DNA from 4 places in the Streptomyces sp. RPA4-2 genome. Region 2 is predicted to be linked to each of the others. Evidence: riboswitches for the same ligand, from Rfam matches in the RefSeq annotation. Region 2 holds a riboswitch; each other region holds the start of a gene.

Region 1 (4,189 bases), 2.8 Mb from region 2:
AGCGCTGCGGCGCCACCCTCGACGCGCACGCCGACCACCCCGGCGTACGCCTCTCACTCGAAGTGCCCGTCTCACGCCTGCCCAAGGCTCTCGGTCTGCTCGCCGACGCCCTGAGGGCACCGGCGTTCACCGAGAGCGAGATCGAGCGGCTGGTGCGCAACCGGCTCGACGAGATCCCGCACGAGAGCGCCAACCCGGCCCGCCGCGCCGCCAAGGAGCTCTCCAGGGAGCTGTTCCCGGCGACCTCGCGGATGTCCCGTCCCCGGCAGGGCACCGAGGAGACCGTCCAGAAGATCGACGCGGCGGGTGTCCGCGCCTTCTACGACCGGTACGTCCGCCCGGCCACGTCCACCGCCGTGATCGTCGGCGACCTCACCGGCGTGGACCTCGACGGGCTGCTCGCCGAGACGCTCGGCGCCTGGACGGGCTCCTCCGCCGAGCCGCGTCCCGTGCCGCCGGTCACCGCCGACGACACCGGCCGCGTGATCATCGTGGACCGCCCCGGCGCGGTCCAGACGCAGTTGCTGATCGGCCGCGTCGGCTCGGACCGGCACGACCGTGTCTGGCCCGCCCAGGTGCTCGGCACGTACTGCCTCGGCGGCACCCTCACCTCGCGCCTGGACCGCGTGCTGCGCGAGGAGAAGGGCTACACCTACGGGGTGCGGGCCTTCGGCCAGGTGATGCGCTCCGCCCCGGACGGCACGGGCATCGCGATGCTCGCCATCAGCGGTTCCGTGGACACCCCGAACACCGGGCCGGCGCTGGACGACCTCTGGAAGGTGCTGCGCACCCTCGCAGCGGACGGTCTGACGGACGCCGAACGGGACGTCGCCGTGCAGAACCTGGTGGGCGTGGCGCCCCTCAAGTTCGAGACCGCGGCGGCCGTCGCGGGCACGCTCGCCGACCAGGTCGAGCAGTACCTCCCGGACGACTACCAGGCGACGCTGTACCAGCAGCTCGCCGCGACCGGCACCGTGGAGGCCACCGCGGCGGCGGTGAGCGCCTTCCCGGTGGACCGTCTGGTCACCGTCCTGGTGGGCGACGCCACGCAGGTCGAGGAGCCCGTCAAGGCGCTCGGTATCGGTGAAGTGACCGTCGTGGCCGCGGAGTAGAAGCGGAGCGGACAACGCCGCGGACGACGCGGCGGACAACGCGAGCACGGAGGGGCCCGGGTGACCGAAGAGTCGCCCGGGTCCCCTTTTGCCCTGACAACACCCTCAATTTGTCCGTATTGATAGGGAGGTTGCCTTTCTGCCCTGTGGCATGCACTACAAAAACCGCGATCCGTTTGTTGATTGAAAGAGGGCCCCCTTAGCGTCGGTCCGGCTGTTCGTCAGGCAGTGCGCCGCGTCCGCGGCACCGGACAGTCATCGCCGAGTCCCCGTACGGCGCGAGCCAGGGGAGCCGGGGACCCGTACGCAGTCCCTGGGGTGAATCGGACCCCCTCCCCGCGAGGGCGTCCGTAGGAGACCTTCCTGCTCCGAACCCGTCAGCTAACCCGGTAGGCGAGAGGGAAGGAAAGGACCAAGCCCCTTCATGGCGTTCACCTGTGGCACCGGGAAACACCGTCGTCCGAGCCGCGTGAAGCGCACCACGTCGAACGCCGTCGGCGTCGCGGCGCTCACCACCACCGGTGTCATCGGAACCCTGGCCGCCCCGGCCCTCGCCGCGGACCGCTCCGTCGAGCAGACCGGGCTGACCCAGGCCGTCACCATAGGCGACACGGTCGCCGCCCAGATCGACGCGCAGGCCGCCGCGCAGCAGCGTGCCGCCGACGAGGCCGCCGCCCGTCTGAAGGCCGAACAGGCCGCGCGCAAGCAGGCCGTCGAGGAGGCCAAGAAGGAGCGCGAGGCCGAGGAGCGCGCCGCCCGCGCCGCCGAGCGCAAGCGTCTCAACACCTTCGTCCCGCCGATCCCCGGCTCGTACGTCTCCACCGGCTACAAGGCCGGGGGCAGCCTCTGGTCCTCCGGCAGCCACACCGGCGTCGACTTCCACGCCGCGTCCGGGACCCCGGTCCACGCGGTCGGCGCGGGCACGGTCGTCACGGCCGGCTGGGGCGGCGCCTACGGCAACCAGGTCGTCCTGCGGATGCACGACGGTACGTACACGATGTACGGCCACCTGTCGTCCATCGGCGTCTCCCTCGGCCAGACCGTCACGCCGGGCGGCCGACTGGGCCTCTCCGGGGCCACCGGGAACACCACCGGACCCCACCTCCACTTCGAGGCCCGCACCACGGCGGAGTACGGCTCCGACATCGACCCGGTCGCCTACCTCCGCTCGCACGGCGTGAACGTCTGACGCCCGGCGTCCGCACTTCCGAAGCCCCGGCTCACCCGAGTCGGGGCTTCGTCGTTTCGAACGGCTGTCTGTCCAAAAAATATCCATGGATTCCGGCCCGCCATCGGAAATTCCGGCTCGCTGCAATAGAGTCGCCGAACGAGCGTCAATCGACCGCGTTTCGCGGGGATTAAGGCGGAGGTCCGGTCATGCGCATTCCCGCGCACTCGGTATGCACGGCGATCCGCGACGACATCGTCGCGGGTGTCTACGAGCGCGGCGGCCGGCTCACCGAGGAACTGCTCGCGCGCCGCTACGGCGTCTCGCGGGTCCCGGTGCGCGAGGCCCTGCGCACCCTGGAGGCCGAGGGATTCGTCGTCACCCGGCGGCACGCGGGCGCGTGCGTGGCGGAGCCCACCGAGCAGGAGGCCGCGGACCTGCTGGAGATGCGCATGCTCCTGGAGCCGCTGGGGGCGTCCCGGGCCGCCCAGCGGCGCACCGAAGCCCACCTCAAGGTGCTGCGAGGCCTGGTCAGGCTGGGTCAGGAGCGCTCCAGGAGGGGGAACAGCGAGGATCTGCGCTCCCTGGGCGGCTGGTTCCACGAGACGCTCGCCCAGGCCTCCGGGAGTCCTGCGCTGACGTCCACGCTGGCCCAGCTGCGGCACAAGATCGCGTGGATGTACGCGGTCGAGGCGCCCGCCGATCCGGCGGAGTCCTGGGCGGAGCACGGCGGCATCGTGGACGCGGTGGCGCGCGGTGACGGCGAGCGGGCCCGGGCCATCACGGCGCTGCACACCGAGCGCGCGACGGCCGCGCACCGGCTGAGGTTTCCCGGTGCGGGAGACCGCCCGGACCGTGTGAGGACTTCGCAACATCCCGTAAACATGACGGGCCTGCGTCATTAACACGGGGGCCGTATACAAAGAGGGGTAATTCGCGGGAGATTATTTCTGCTGCCCGTAATTCGAAAAAGCGAAGGGCTCGCCCGATTTTTTCGGGCGAGCCCTTCGATATGTCAACGGGGCGATGTTCTTCGGTGCGGAAAACCTCGCCGCCGTCAATGGGGGAGCCCCGTGAGGGGGGCGCCTCAGACGGTCTCGGGAAGCTCCTCGAGGCCTTCCGCGACCAGCTTGGCCAGCCGGTCGAGGGCGGCGTCCGCGCCCTCGGCCTCCGAGGCGAGGACGATCTCCTCGCCGCCCTGGGCGCCCAGGCCGAGCACCGCCAGCATGGAGGCCGCGTTGACGGGGTTGCCGTCCGCCTTGGCGATCGTCACGGGGATGCCGGAGGCCGTGGCCGCCCGGACGAAGATGGAGGCGGGACGGGCGTGGAGGCCCTCGGCCCAGCCGACGTTGACGCGGCGCTCAGCCATGTGATGCTGCCCTTCAGGGGTTCAGGGTTGTCTAGACCAGTGTTCCATAGAGTGAAGCGCGCCCGAAGCGGGTGTCGTACCCGCCCCGGACCCGGCTTCGGACCCCGGCCTGGATCCGAATCCGCTGCCCCTAGCCTGCCTCGCGCCGCTGACGGACGCGAGCCGTACTCTGGGCCCCATGCAGACCTCGTCGGACCGGCACGAGTACCCCTCCCATTGGGAGGCCGACGTGGTGCTGCGTGACGGAGGCACGGCCCGTGTCAGGCCCATCACCGTCGACGACGCCGAGCGCCTGGTCAGCTTCTACGAGCAGGTCTCGGACGAGTCGAAGTACTACCGCTTCTTCGCGCCGTACCCGCGCCTGTCCGCCAAGGACGTCCACCGCTTCACGCACCACGACTTCGTGGACAGGGTGGGGCTCGCGGCCACGATCGGCGGCGAGTTCATCGCCACCGTACGCTATGACCGCATTGGTGCCGGTGGCCTGCCCGCCTCCGCGCCCGCCGACGAGGCCGAGGTCGCCTTCCTCGTCCAGGACGC
Region 2 (4,189 bases):
AGGCCGAGCGGCCCGCGTACACCGCGGCGTCGTCGAGGATCTCCTCGATGCGCAGCAGCTGGTTGTACTTGGCGACACGGTCCGAGCGGGCCGGGGCGCCGGTCTTGATCTGGCCGCAGTTCACCGCGACGGCCAGGTCGGCGATGGTGACGTCCTCGGTCTCGCCGGAGCGGTGGGACATCATGCACTTGAAGCCGTTGCGCTGGGCCATCTCGACGGCGTCCAGGGTCTCGGTCAGCGAGCCGATCTGGTTCACCTTGACGAGCAGGGCGTTCGCGGAGCCCTCCTCGATGCCGCGGGCGAGGCGCTCGGGGTTGGTGACGAAGAGGTCGTCGCCGACGATCTGGACCTTGTCGCCCAGCTTCTGGGTGATGACGTTCCAGCCGGCCCAGTCGTCCTCGTACAGCGGGTCCTCGATGGAGACGAGCGGGTACGCCGCCACGAGCTCCTCGTAGTACTCCGTCATCTCGGCGGCCGAGCGGGACTTGCCCTCGAACTCGTACTTGCCGTCCTTGTAGAACTCGGACGCGGCGACGTCGAGGGCGAGCGCGATCTGCTCACCGGGGACGTAACCGGCCTGCTTGATGGCCTCGAGGATGAGGTCGAGCGCGGCGCGGTTCGACTCCAGGTTCGGGGCGAAGCCGCCCTCGTCGCCGAGGCCGGTGGACAGGCCCTTGGACTTCAGGACGGACTTGAGGGTGTGGTAGACCTCGGCGCCCCAGCGCAGCGCCTCGGAGAAGGACTCCGCGCCGATGGGGGCGATCATGAACTCCTGGATGTCCACGTTCGAGTCGGCGTGCGAGCCGCCGTTCAGGATGTTCATCATCGGAACGGGCAGCAGGTGCGCGTTCGGGCCGCCCAGGTAGCGGAAGAGCGGGAGGTCGGACGCCTCGGAGGCGGCGTGCGCGACGGCCAGCGAGACGCCGAGGATGGCGTTGGCGCCCAGCGAGCCCTTGTTGTCGGTGGCGTCCAGGTCGAACATGGCCTGGTCGATCAGGCGCTGCTCGGTGGCGTCGTAGCCGACGAGCTCCGGGCCGATCTGCTCGATGACGGCGAGGACGGCCTTCTCGACACCCTTGCCGTGGTAGCGGTTGGGGTCACCGTCACGGAGCTCGATGGCCTCGAAGGCACCCGTGGAGGCGCCGGACGGGACGGCGGCACGACCCGTGCTGCCGTCGTCGAGGCCGACCTCGACCTCGACCGTGGGGTTGCCTCGGGAGTCCAGGATTTCCCGGGCTACGACGACGTCGATGGACGGCACGAGCATCTCCTTCTGGGATGTGACGCGGGTACGCGGGCCCGCGGGGCCCGCACTGCACGGTGCCGCGTTCGGCTCCGCGGGATGAGCCTAACCGGCTCGGGACGATCGGCCAGCCGTTCGCCCACGCCTTGAGCAGAACTGAGGGTACATATTGTTCCCCTTCGAAACAAAAAGCCCCGCTCCGGTGCGTACGGGGGAAGACGCACCGGAGCGGGGAGCCCGTGGGGACGGGGGTGGACCCTCATCGGGCCTCCGCGTGGAGACCCTTCCTACGAGAGGCCCGTCATCCGAGAGGACCGTCGGCCGAACGGCCCGTCATCCGAGAGGACCGTCGTCTCAGCTGAGGTGGAGCTGCTGACCCGGGTAGATGAAGTCCGCGTCGTCGATGATGTCCTTGTTCAGCTTGAACAGGTGCTGCCAGCCGCCCTTGACCTTCTTCTTCTCGGCGATCGAGCTGAGGCTGTCACCCTTGACGACCTTGTACTCGCCGTCGCCCTTCTTGACCTTCTTGCCGGTCGGGGTGGAGACGGTCTTCTTGGCCGCCGGGCGCTCGGACGAACGGGAGGCGGCGGTGTCCGTGGACCGGGTGGCGGTGCTCTGCGTGCCGCTGGAGGTGGACGGCTTCGCGGGGGTGGCCGTACCACCGGTGTAGGCGGCGCCGGACAGGCCCGTGCCGCAGGTCGGCCAGGCACCCTTGCCCTGCGCGGCGAGGACCTTCTCGCCGATGGTGATCTGCTGGGACTTGGAGGCCTTGTCGGCGGTGGAGGCGTAGGCGGTGCCGCCGTACGCGGCCCAGGTGGAGGCCGAGAACTGCAGGCCGCCGTAGTAGCCGTTGCCGGTGTTGATCGACCAGTTGCCGCCGGACTCGCACTGGGCGACGGAGTCCCACTCGGAGGCGGTGGCGGCGGAGGCGCTGCCGGTCGCCATCAGCGGAGCGGCGATGGCGACGCCGGTGACACCGGCGAGCGTGGCGACACGAGTGGCCTTGGACGGACGGCGGTGCTTGCCCTTGCTGGAAAACAGCATCGAGTGATCCCCTCACCGACGCCTGCGAGGTGAGCTGTCGGGTTCGGGCGGGTGAGTGCCCGGCCGTGCGCCGTCGGCGCACGTCTTCACCCCAAGCCGCTCCCGGTCAACTACCGGGCGCGGCGCTTACCTTGGGTCCCCCGCTCCTGCCTACGGCGCTTGACGCGTCGACTGTTCCCGTACGGCCGCTGGCAGGATTCGGCGTTGCGACCGTCGGGGCCCGCTGTGGCGAGCGGTGATGACCGTAAGCAGTCGATCGACCGAATTTCAAAGACGATCAGGGCCTTTGAGATCCATCTCTCACTTGCGCCAAACCGGACATTACACAGCGAACCGTGACGTGAACTCCCGCTACTTTTCGCCCGATTCGGCATCAACTGCAAGGCTCTGACCGGGGAGAATGAGGTCCGGGTCGACGCCGACCGTCTTCTCGTTCCCGGCGTAGAGCCCGGCCCATCCGCCTTCGAGGTCAAGGGCGTCGGCGATCGCCGAGAGGCTGTCTCCGGTGCGGACGACGTACGAGCCGTCGACGACGACGCGGGAGGCGCCGGAGTCGCGCGAGGCGTGCCGGCCGGAGGAGTCGTCGCCGCGGCCGTCCACCGCGTCGTCGGTGGAGTTCTCGGCGGCGGTGCCGCCGCGGTGGCGCCCGGCGCCGGTGGTCGCACCCTCGGGCGCCGCCGAAGCGTCGCCGTCCTGGCCCGAGTTGCCCGATTCGCCACCCTTCGCCGTCCGCGCGCCCTCGCTGTCCGTCTCCCGGGCGCTGCCGGACTCCTCGTCCGAGGAGGTGTCCGACTTCGCTCTGTTCCCGGTCTCGCCCGAGGACGAATCGGACCGGGAGTCGGACGGGGAGACGCCGATCCCCAGTGAGTCCGACAGGGAGCCGGACCCGCCGGACGAAGTGGATGAATCGGATGAACCAGATGAACTGGACGAATCTCCGGCCACGCCCGTGTCGACCGAGACCTCGCCGGAGTTCTCACTGAGCCCGGAGAGCGGGCCGCAGGTCGGCCAGGCGGCGAGGCCCTGGTCGGCCAGGACCTTCTCGGCGACGGCTATCTGCTGGGACCGGCTGGCCTCGTCGGCGCTCGGCGCGTACATGCGGCCGCCGTACCTGTGCCAGTTCTCCTGGGTCAACTGCAGTCCGCCGTAGTACCCGTTGCCGTCGTCGGCGCTCCACTGACCGCCGCTCTCGCATTCGGCGACCCGGTCCCATGTGGTGCCGTCGGCCGCGTTCGCGCTGGCGGCACCGAGCAGCGGGATGGCGATCGCCGATCCGGTCACCCCTGCCGCGACGATGAGGGCCGGAGCCTGACGGGGGCGACGATGGCGGCCGTTCCCGGAGAGCATGCGAGAGCCTTTCACGTGACAGCAGGTGACTACGCGGCTGATGAGCCGCGTTGTTGGGTGAACGTAGCCGCACCCGATCACTTGTCACAAGTAGATGCAGCGCAGATCACGTGAAGATCACAGAGTTGAGGGACCATCACCTTTTCGCGGCCGGACCTTCATACTCTGCGGCCACCGCTCCGGCACCCCGCGACGGCCGCACCGCCGACACCGTACGACTGCCGCATCACTGCCGACCGGGGGTGAACTCCACCGGAAGCGTCCGCAATCCGCGCATAATGAGTCCGCCACGCCATCGCAAATCAGCCGAATCGCCCGCTAGTTGGAGGTCCGGCAGCCGGGTGAGGAGGGTGGCCAGCGCGGTCTGTCCCTCCAGCCGGGCGAGTGGCGCGCCGAGGCAGTAGTGGATGCCATGGCCGTAGCCGAGGTGCTGGTTGTCACGGCGGGAGAGATCGAGCGTGTCGGGCTGTGCGAACCGGGCGGGGTCACGGTCCGCGGCCGCGAGGACGACGAGCACGGGGTCGCCGGGCGCGATGTCCTGTCCGCCGATGTGGA
Region 3 (4,189 bases), 1.4 Mb from region 2:
CGGCGTCGGGTGTCCGGCGGGCGGGGCGGTGGCGGGGGCCACGGCCCCGACGCCACCGAGAGGTGACCGGCCGTGCGCGTTCCGTAACGTGCCTGTCCACGGCGGGTGTTGAAGCCGGTGTCGCGGCGCTCTCGGGCGCCCGGCACGGCGGATCGGAGTGTGTGTGACGTCGTCGGGCGCGCGTGGCCCGTGCGGTGAACGGCGTTGCTGACGGGATACCGGACGTCGTCCGGTTCACGCCGGGCCGATGAGTCGTCGGATCCGTATTCTTCGGATCATGGCCGCTCCGACTGCATATTCACTCATCGCCACTGACCTGGACGGAACGCTGCTGTGCGGCGACGACACGCTCTCCGACCGGACCCGGGCGGCGTTGGCGAGGGCGGTGGAGGCGGGCGCCCGCCATCTGGTCGTGACGGGGCGCCCGGCGCCGAGGGTGCGCCCGCTCCTCGGTGAACTCGGTGGTGCGGGACTGGCGGTGTGCGGGCAGGGGGCGCAGCTCTACGACGCGAGCGAGGACCGTCTGCTGTGGTCGGTGACCCTGGACAGGGAACTCGCGGAGACGGCGCTCGGAAAGATCGAGGCGGAGGTCGGGCTGCTGTACGCCGCGGTGGACCAGGACGGCGTGGACGGACTGACACTCATCGAGCCCGGCTACGTGATGCCGCACCCGACGCTTCCCGCGGCACGGGTCGGGCGCCGCGACGACCTCTGGACGGAGCCGATCAGCAAGGTGCTGCTGCGCCACCCGCTGCTGTCCGACGACGAGTTGGCCGCGGCGGCCAGGGCAGTGGTGGGTTCCCTGGCCACCGTCACCATGTCGGGGCCCGGCACGGTCGAACTCCAGCCATGCGGGGTGACCAAGGCGACGGGCCTTGCTCTCGCCGCCGCCCATCTCGGGCTGGCCTCCGAAGCCACCATCGCCTTCGGTGACATGCCCAACGACATCCCCATGTTCGACTGGGCCGCCCACGGGGTCGCCATGGCCAACGCCCACCCGGAACTCAAGGCGGTGGCCGACGAGGTGACGCTGTCGAACGAGGACGACGGGATCGCGGTGGTGCTGGAGCGGCTGTTCCCGCTCTCCGCGCCGTGGCCCTGGTAACCCGTGGCCCTGGTAAGCCGTGGTCCCAGTTACCCGTGGCCCTGGTTACCCGTGGCCCCGACTACCCGGGGCTACGGACCCCCGTTGCCCCGGTCGCCCGTCGTTCTGGCTTCCCGGGGTGCCGGAAGTCCGGTCCGGCACCCCGGTCTCGTGGCGTCCGGTCAGTAGGCGCCGTTGACGTTGTCGATCGAGCCGTACTTCGCCGCGGCGTAGTTGCAGGCGGCGGTGATGTTCGCGACCGGGTCGTACGAGTCCATGGACGTGCCGGGCACGTGGTAGGCCTTGAACGTCGGGTCGATGACCTGGAGCAGGCCCTTGGAGGGGATACCGGCGGCGGCGTTGGAGTCCCAGTTGTTGATGGCCTTGGGGTTTCCGGAGGACTCCCGCATGACGTTGCGGTGGATGCCGTTGTACGTGCCCGGGATTCCGTTCTTGGCCATGATGTCCAGCGACTGCTTGATCCAGCCGTCGAGGTCGTTCGTGTACGTCTTCGCGGCGGCGGTGGTCGCGGTCTTGACCGCCGTGGTCTTGGCCGCCGTGGTCGTGGACTTCGTGGACTTCGTGGTCTTGGCGACCGCCGCCGTGACCTTTGCCGACTTTGTGGCGTTCTGGACGGTTTTCGTGCCGACCGTCAGGGTGAGGCCCGGGCGGAGCGCCGACGGGTTGGGGCCGATGACCGCGCTGTTGGCCTCGTACAGCTTCTTCCAGCCGCCGCTGGAGGGGTACTCCCGCGCGATCTTGGCCAGGGTGTCGCCCGTGACCACCTTGTAGGTGACGAGCTGGACGTCGGAGGCGCCCGTGGCGGCCTGTGCGCAGGTGGCGCCCAGGAGCGGGAGGGCGAGTACCGCCGCGCCCGTGCCCGCAGCGAGAATGCCGCGAACGAGGGTGCTGCGAGTCTTCGGGTGGCAGTGTCTACCTGCTGCGGCCATGACGTGTTTCCTCTCCGGCGCCTGCGAGGTGAGCTGTCGGGTTCGGGCGGGAGCTGCCCGGCCGCACGGTGAGTGCGACTTCACCCCTAGCCGTTCCGAACTTCGGATCGGCGGCTTACCTGGGTCCCCCGCTCCTGCCGTGCGTGTGTGGTCGGGTGTGGTTCCGGTCGGCGGCAGGATTGGGCGGTCCGTCCGGAGTGACGTGAAGGTATGCGAGAGCACATGTCCGAAACAAGCCTTGATGTCGCGGTGTAGATCGTTTTCACCAGGACATAAGGGCGGATGAATTGCCCGATTAATCCGGAATGCTTCGCTCAACTTGGCTTATGCAAACGGGTAGTCGCTGGACGGGCTCGCGAGGTGGATGACCTTCGCGCGTGACCCAACTCACTCGATCCGGCAGGAATAAAGCGGCAATGGCGGCAAGTCGGGCATATAAGGCGCGAATAAAAGGCCGCTGAGCCCCTGGTCGGAGCCGTGCGCACCGTTCGTACGGACGGGTCTGTGCAGGGGTCGCCGTGGGGAGCCGGCCCTCGGCGGCCCTGAAGTGGAGTCCGTAGGGCCGGTGTTCGGGATGTGCGTGCCGCTTCGGGCCGGGATGAGGGCTGAACTTCGGGCCGTGTGGCCCCTGTTGGTTCTGTCCGGGGCATCCGCCCGCGTGATGCCGAAGCGCGTGACCCTCTCCTGCCCGTCCGCGAGAGCGGGCGGGTGTCCCTCGCCGGGGTCCGTCAGGGATTCACCGGTCCACGCTCTGTCCCGCGGGGCCGCCGAGGAGGCTGCCGGGGCTTCGGCCCGCGGCGAGTGGGATCCGCCGCCTCCGCGTCCGATGGAGGCCACCTCGTCGCCGCCCTCGCGGGTCCAGCTCGCTGGAGGGTGAAGTCCCTTGTGCCGCAGGTGACTTCGGAGCGGGACTCGCCCCGCGCGTCCCAGGCCGGTCCCGGACGACGCGGACGGATCGACCGGGAGGAGCGGGCGCGGGTGCTCAGAGGTCCGGCTTCCCGGACGGAGTACGCCCCCCGCGCGCCCTCCGTGTGGTCGAGGCCGTCCGGACGGGCACGGGTGCCGCAGTGGCGGGGACGGCTTCGTGTGATCGCGGGGTCGAACTCCCCTGCCTGCAACGTGCGTTCGAGGGAACTGGCCGACGGGTGCAGGTGAAGTCGGCCTCCGGGCCCGGCTCTGGCCAAAGCCAGGGCCGGTAGGAGGAGGAGAGGGGCAGAGGGAGGAAGGGGCGTGACGGCCGGGCGGGACGGCGCAGCCGATGGCGGTCAGGTCGAAACGTACGTTCTCCGTAGTGCTCGGCTTCGAGGGGGCCGCCCGATCACGGCGGTCGCGCACTGACAGGTGCGGGGCACCCCGAGTGACCAGGGTCGAGGCGCCGTCAAGGGCCGCGTCGCACACCGGGGCGATCACCCGGCCCCGACCCTCCCGGTGGTCCGGCGGCAGGTCCGCGTCGTCTCCGCCGGGGCGGAAGCGACCCGCGTCCACGCCGGTGTGCTGAGGGGAGCGCCCGAGCACCGGCGCACCCCGGAGCGCGTACGCGACGGGGGTGACCAAGGGGGAGGACCAGGGGGTGACGCCCACCCGGCGGCCGGGCAGGGAGGCGCAGGTCGTCGCTGGTGGGCGCGCGTCCATGACGTAGGGGCGCGGAAAGGGCTCCGGCAGCACCGGGCCCGGCGGGAGGCTCTGGATCAGGCGCGGTACCGAGTCGCGCGGCGGGTCGTGCCAACCCGCTGCGGGTCGCGCCAACCGCCCACCGCCGGGACGGCCGCACGGTTCGGAGCCGCCCCCGTGGACGCCGCCGTCGCCCCCGTACGCGTCCTGGGCCGGGCGCGACAGCCACGTATGGATGAACGGGTCCACCGTCTCCGGGCGGTTCACCCGGATGTCGCGCCACATCACCTGGCCGGCGTGCGCGGGGTCGGCGGTCGGGCGACGTGGGCGAGTCCCGCGGCCTGCGTACAGCCGGGTGCCGTCCGCCGGAGGGATCCAGACGTCCTCGTGAGTCGTCTCGTAGGGGAACGCCGTACGGGTGTACATGCTGTTCTCGGTGCTCACGGGTGATTCGGTTTATCTACTGCCATACCGGCCCATCAGGAACATACCGTTCGTGGTAGGCCGCCGCCCAGACGTGGGACTGCGTGGGGCCGCCTGCCTC
Region 4 (4,189 bases), 1.6 Mb from region 2:
ACCGCGGCGAGCGCGAGCAGTACCTCGGCGGCCCCGAGCCACCCCAGGTCGGTCAGCCGGGTGCCGAGTACGGCGGTCGCGGCGACCCCGGTGAGCGCGCTCGGCGTGCCGGCCTCCGCCAGCCACCGTTCCCGCTCCCGCAGCAGGCGGACCGTGAAGTCCACGGCGAACCCGAGCCAGGTGACGGCCGCCAGGACCAGCGCGATCCGGGACAGGATCTCGTCACCGGTCTCGTGCAGCCCGACCGAGAGGATGCCGGTGGCCAGGACGGCGGCCGCGGCGGCGGGCGGGCTCTCCGCCCACCAGGTGCGGAGTCGGACCCACGGGCTGCGGGGCGGCGAGGTGGCTGGCATGGCCCCGATGCTAGGGATCTCCGAGCGTGTTGCCCGCGGGGCGCGCTGACACGGGGGCACGGCAACACGGGAACGGGGAGGGGGCGCAGGGTCGTGGGGCCACGGGGACGACGTAGGGGCGCGGGGCGGGGCGCAGGGGATGGGGGTTACTGGCGATGCGGGGAGCGGCGATGCGGGGGACGCGGGGCGCGGGCACGCGCGCGTGGAGCCCGGGAGGCCTCACGCGCGCGTGCCCCGCGCCGGGCGCTCAGGCCGGGCGCACCACGCTGTGGATGATCGACTCGCCGGCGTAGAAGATCGACTCCTCGCGGACGTACGCACCCGGCTTGGGGGCGTGGATCATCATCCCGTCGCCGATGTAGAGGCCCACGTGGCTGATGTCGTCGTAGAAGAAGACCAGGTCTCCGGGCTCGATGGCGGACAGGGGGACCGTGGTGCCCGCGTTCACCTGGTCGTAGGTGGTACGCGGGAGGGTGACGCCGGCGGCCTTCCAGACGGCCTGGGTGAGACCGGAGCAGTCGTACGAGCCGGGCCCGGTCGCGCCCCACACGTACGGCTTGCCGATCTGGGCGCGGGCGAAGGCGATGGCCTTGCCGGCCTTGGTGGCGTACGAGGAGTCGGTGGCCGGGGTCCCGGAAGTCCCCGTGGTTCCGGACGACGTGCCCTGCTGGGGCTCCGTCTCCCGGGCCTTCTTCTCCGCCGCGGCCCGCTGGGCCGCCAGCTCGGCCGCCTCGCGGTCGGCCGCTTCCCGCTTCTTCCGCGCGATCGCGGCGAGCCGCGCCTTCTCGTCGGCGGTCAGCTTCGAGAGCAGTTCGCGGGCCGCGGCGAGCTTGCCCTGGACGTCCGCCTTGGAGGTCCTGAGCGCGTCCTGCGACGTGGTGAGCGTCCGCAGGCTCCGGGAGGCCTCCCCGCGTTTCCTCGAGGTGGCTGCCTGCTCGGTGACGTAGTCGTCGACGGCCGCCTTCTGGCGGGTGGTCAGACGGTTCATCAACTGGGTCTGGTCGAAGTAGTCCTGCGGGTTGTCGGCCAGCAGCAGGCTCGCGCTGCCGGGTGCGGACGCCCCGGTGCGGTACTGCGCCGCGGCGAACGAACCCAGCTCCTCGCGCGCGGTGTTGAGTTTCTCGGTGCGCCGGGCCACGTCGTCGAGGAGGGAGTCGACGCGCTTGCGCTGCTTGGCGGTCTTCTCCCTGGTCGCGTTGTACTTCTCGGTGGCCGTCTCGGCCTGGTGGTAGAGGTCGTCGACCTTCTTCTCGACCTCTTCGAGGCTCGGCCGGGGCTCTGCCGAGGGTGCGGCGACGGCCGTCTGCGAGAGCAGGGCCACGGAGGTCAGGGCGGCCGTGGCGAGGGCCGGGGTCCGTATGCCCGTCCGGCGTGTGCCCGGCGGACTCCACTTGCGGTGCGACGCCAAGAGAGGCGACTCCTTCCGTCATCCGCCTACCGGGTTAGCTGTCGGGTTCGGGCGGGTGCTTCCGGAAGGTTTGCCCTACGGTCCTTGCCCCAGGGGCGGTGGGACCGATTCACCCCAAAGTCGGTTGGGTCCCCGGCTCCGGTCGCCGCACGGGCGCGCCGGACTCGGCGGAGGCCGCCCGGCCCGGCGACGTTCGCCGGTTGCTGTCGAGCGGTCTGCCCGGCACGCTAGCCAACGCGTAAGTGTTCTGTGAAGTTTGATGTGCGATATGCCCGATACATTTTCGTGACCTGAGCCGCCGGGACACCCGGAGTGGCCGACGGTAGCGGCGTGACGTCGCAAGGTGAGGGCGCGCCGGTGCGGGAAGGGCGGCCCGGTTTCCATGGCACTTCGCTCCGGACCCCGTGGGAAATCCGGCCCAGTTTCCGGGGTGGCGGCGGGTTGTCAGTGCGGCCGCCTAGACTCGGAGAGCGATGAGCAGCCTCTTTGATGACAGCTTCCTGGCGGACCTCAAGCCTTCCGGGGCCCATGAGGAAGAGCCCCCGCCGCCGCCCGAGGACGAGTCGGCGGAGCCGCTTCCGGACGACCTGTTCGGCGGCCGCTTCGACGTGCCCCCGGACCGCGACGCGTACTACCGCGACGGCGCCCACCGGCCCGCCGTGGACCCGGCGGCCCTGCTGGACGGGCTGAACGAGAACCAGCGCGCGGCCGTGGTGCACTCCGGCTCCCCGCTGCTCATCGTCGCCGGCGCCGGCTCCGGCAAGACCCGGGTGCTCACCCACCGGATCGCGCACCTGCTGGGCGAGCGCCATGTCCACCCCGGCCAGATCCTCGCGATCACCTTCACGAACAAGGCCGCGGGCGAGATGAAGGAGCGCGTCGAGCAACTCGTGGGCCCGCGCGCCAACGCCATGTGGGTGATGACCTTCCACAGCGCGTGCGTGCGCATCCTGCGCCGCGAGTCGAAGCGGCTCGGCTTCACGTCCTCGTTCTCGATCTACGACGCCGCCGACAGCAAGCGCCTGATGGCCCTGGTCTGCCGCGACCTGGACCTCGACCCGAAGCGTTTCCCGCCGAAGTCGTTCAGCGCGAAGATCTCCAACCTGAAGAACGAGCTGATCGACGAGGAGGACTTCGCGGGGCAGGCGGCCGACGGTTTCGAGAAGACCCTCGCGCAGGCCTACGCGATGTACCAGTCGCGGCTGCGCGAGGCCAACGCCCTCGACTTCGACGACCTGATCATGACGACGGTCAACCTGCTCCGTGCCTTCCCGGACGTCGCCGAGCACTACCGCCGCCGCTTCCGTCACGTCCTGGTCGACGAGTACCAGGACACGAACCACGCGCAGTACGCCCTGGTCAGGGAGCTCGTGGGCCCGGCGAGCGGCGACCGCCCCGAGGACGTGCCGCCGGCCGAGGGAGACCTCGGGCCCGCCGAGCTGTGCGTCGTGGGCGACGCCGACCAGTCGATCTACGCCTTCCGCGGCGCGACCATCCGCAACATCCTCCAGTTCGAGGAGGACTACCCGGACGCGACGACCATCCTCCTGGAGCAGAACTACCGCTCCACCCAGACGATCCTCACCGCGGCCAACGCGGTCATCGAGCGCAACGAGTCGCGCCGCCCCAAGAACCTGTGGACGAACGCGGGCGCGGGTTCGAACATCACGGGCTACGTCGCCGACACCGAGCACGACGAGGCACAGTTCGTCGCCGACGAGATAGACCGTCTCACCGACGCGGGCGAGGCGAAGGCGGGCGACGTCGCGGTCTTCTACCGGACGAACGCCCAGTCCCGTGTCTTCGAGGAGATCTTCATCCGCGTCGGCCTGCCCTACAAGGTCGTCGGCGGTGTCCGCTTCTACGAGCGCAAGGAGGTCCGGGACGTCCTGGCCTACCTGCGGGTCCTGTCCAACCCCGAGGACTCCGTCCCGCTGCGCCGGATCCTGAACGTCCCCAAGCGCGGGATCGGTGACCGCGCCGAGGCGATGATCGACGCCCTCTCGCAGCGGGAGCGGATCAGCTTCCCGCAGGCGCTGCGCCGCGTCGACGAGGCGTACGGCATGGCGGCGCGCTCGACGAACGCCGTGAAGCGGTTCAACACGCTCATGGAGGACCTCCGTACGATCGTCGAGTCCGGCGCGGGCCCGGCGACGGTCCTGGAGGCGGTCCTCGAGCGCACCGGCTATCTCGCCGAGCTTCAGGCGTCGACCGACCCGCAGGACGAGACCCGCATCGAGAACCTCCAGGAACTCGCGGCCGTGGCACTGGAGTTCGAGCAGGAGTCCGGTCGGGGCGAGGACGGTGCCGGAGCGGCTGCCGGGGGCGCAGCGGCCGGTGGGGCTGGAGCGGCCGGGGCGGCCGGCGGACTCTCGGAGTTCCTGGAGCGGGTCGCGCTCGTCGCCGACTCCGACCAGATCCCCGACGA

The links. Region 2 has a riboswitch for cyclic di-AMP ahead of HEP85_RS16970 (transglycosylase family protein). Riboswitches for the same ligand answer to the same signal wherever they lie in the genome.
Positions count from the first base shown of each region.
Region 1: linked by a shared signal. The riboswitch ahead of HEP85_RS29445 (M23 family metallopeptidase) and the one ahead of HEP85_RS16970 (transglycosylase family protein) in region 2 are both predicted to bind cyclic di-AMP.
Region 3: linked by a shared signal. The riboswitch ahead of HEP85_RS23320 (LysM peptidoglycan-binding domain-containing protein) and the one ahead of HEP85_RS16970 (transglycosylase family protein) in region 2 are both predicted to bind cyclic di-AMP.
Region 4: linked by a shared signal. The riboswitch ahead of HEP85_RS24200 (NlpC/P60 family protein) and the one ahead of HEP85_RS16970 (transglycosylase family protein) in region 2 are both predicted to bind cyclic di-AMP.

Region 1 covers NZ_CP050975.2:6,719,590-6,723,778, forward strand. Annotated here, with positions in the region: gene HEP85_RS29440 (pitrilysin family protein) at 1-1,112, shown strand, start outside; cyclic di-AMP (ydaO/yuaA leader) riboswitch at 1,362-1,523, shown strand; gene HEP85_RS29445 (M23 family metallopeptidase) at 1,537-2,301, shown strand; gene HEP85_RS29450 (GntR family transcriptional regulator) at 2,490-3,185, shown strand; gene HEP85_RS29455 (HPr family phosphocarrier protein) at 3,368-3,649, opposite strand; gene HEP85_RS29460 (GNAT family N-acetyltransferase) at 3,828-4,189, shown strand, end outside.
Region 2 covers NZ_CP050975.2:3,913,750-3,917,938, forward strand. Annotated here, with positions in the region: gene eno (phosphopyruvate hydratase) at 1-1,267, opposite strand, end outside; gene HEP85_RS16970 (transglycosylase family protein) at 1,598-2,287, opposite strand; cyclic di-AMP (ydaO/yuaA leader) riboswitch at 2,292-2,455, opposite strand; gene HEP85_RS16975 (transglycosylase family protein) at 2,639-3,634, opposite strand; gene HEP85_RS16980 (cytochrome P450) at 3,861-4,189, opposite strand, start outside.
Region 3 covers NZ_CP050975.2:5,334,435-5,338,623, forward strand. Annotated here, with positions in the region: gene HEP85_RS23315 (HAD family hydrolase) at 278-1,105, shown strand; gene HEP85_RS23320 (LysM peptidoglycan-binding domain-containing protein) at 1,267-2,034, opposite strand; cyclic di-AMP (ydaO/yuaA leader) riboswitch at 2,038-2,198, opposite strand.
Region 4 covers NZ_CP050975.2:5,520,760-5,524,948, forward strand. Annotated here, with positions in the region: gene HEP85_RS24195 (tellurite resistance/C4-dicarboxylate transporter family protein) at 1-353, opposite strand, end outside; gene HEP85_RS24200 (NlpC/P60 family protein) at 601-1,761, opposite strand; cyclic di-AMP (ydaO/yuaA leader) riboswitch at 1,769-1,941, opposite strand; gene pcrA (DNA helicase PcrA) at 2,235-4,189, shown strand, end outside.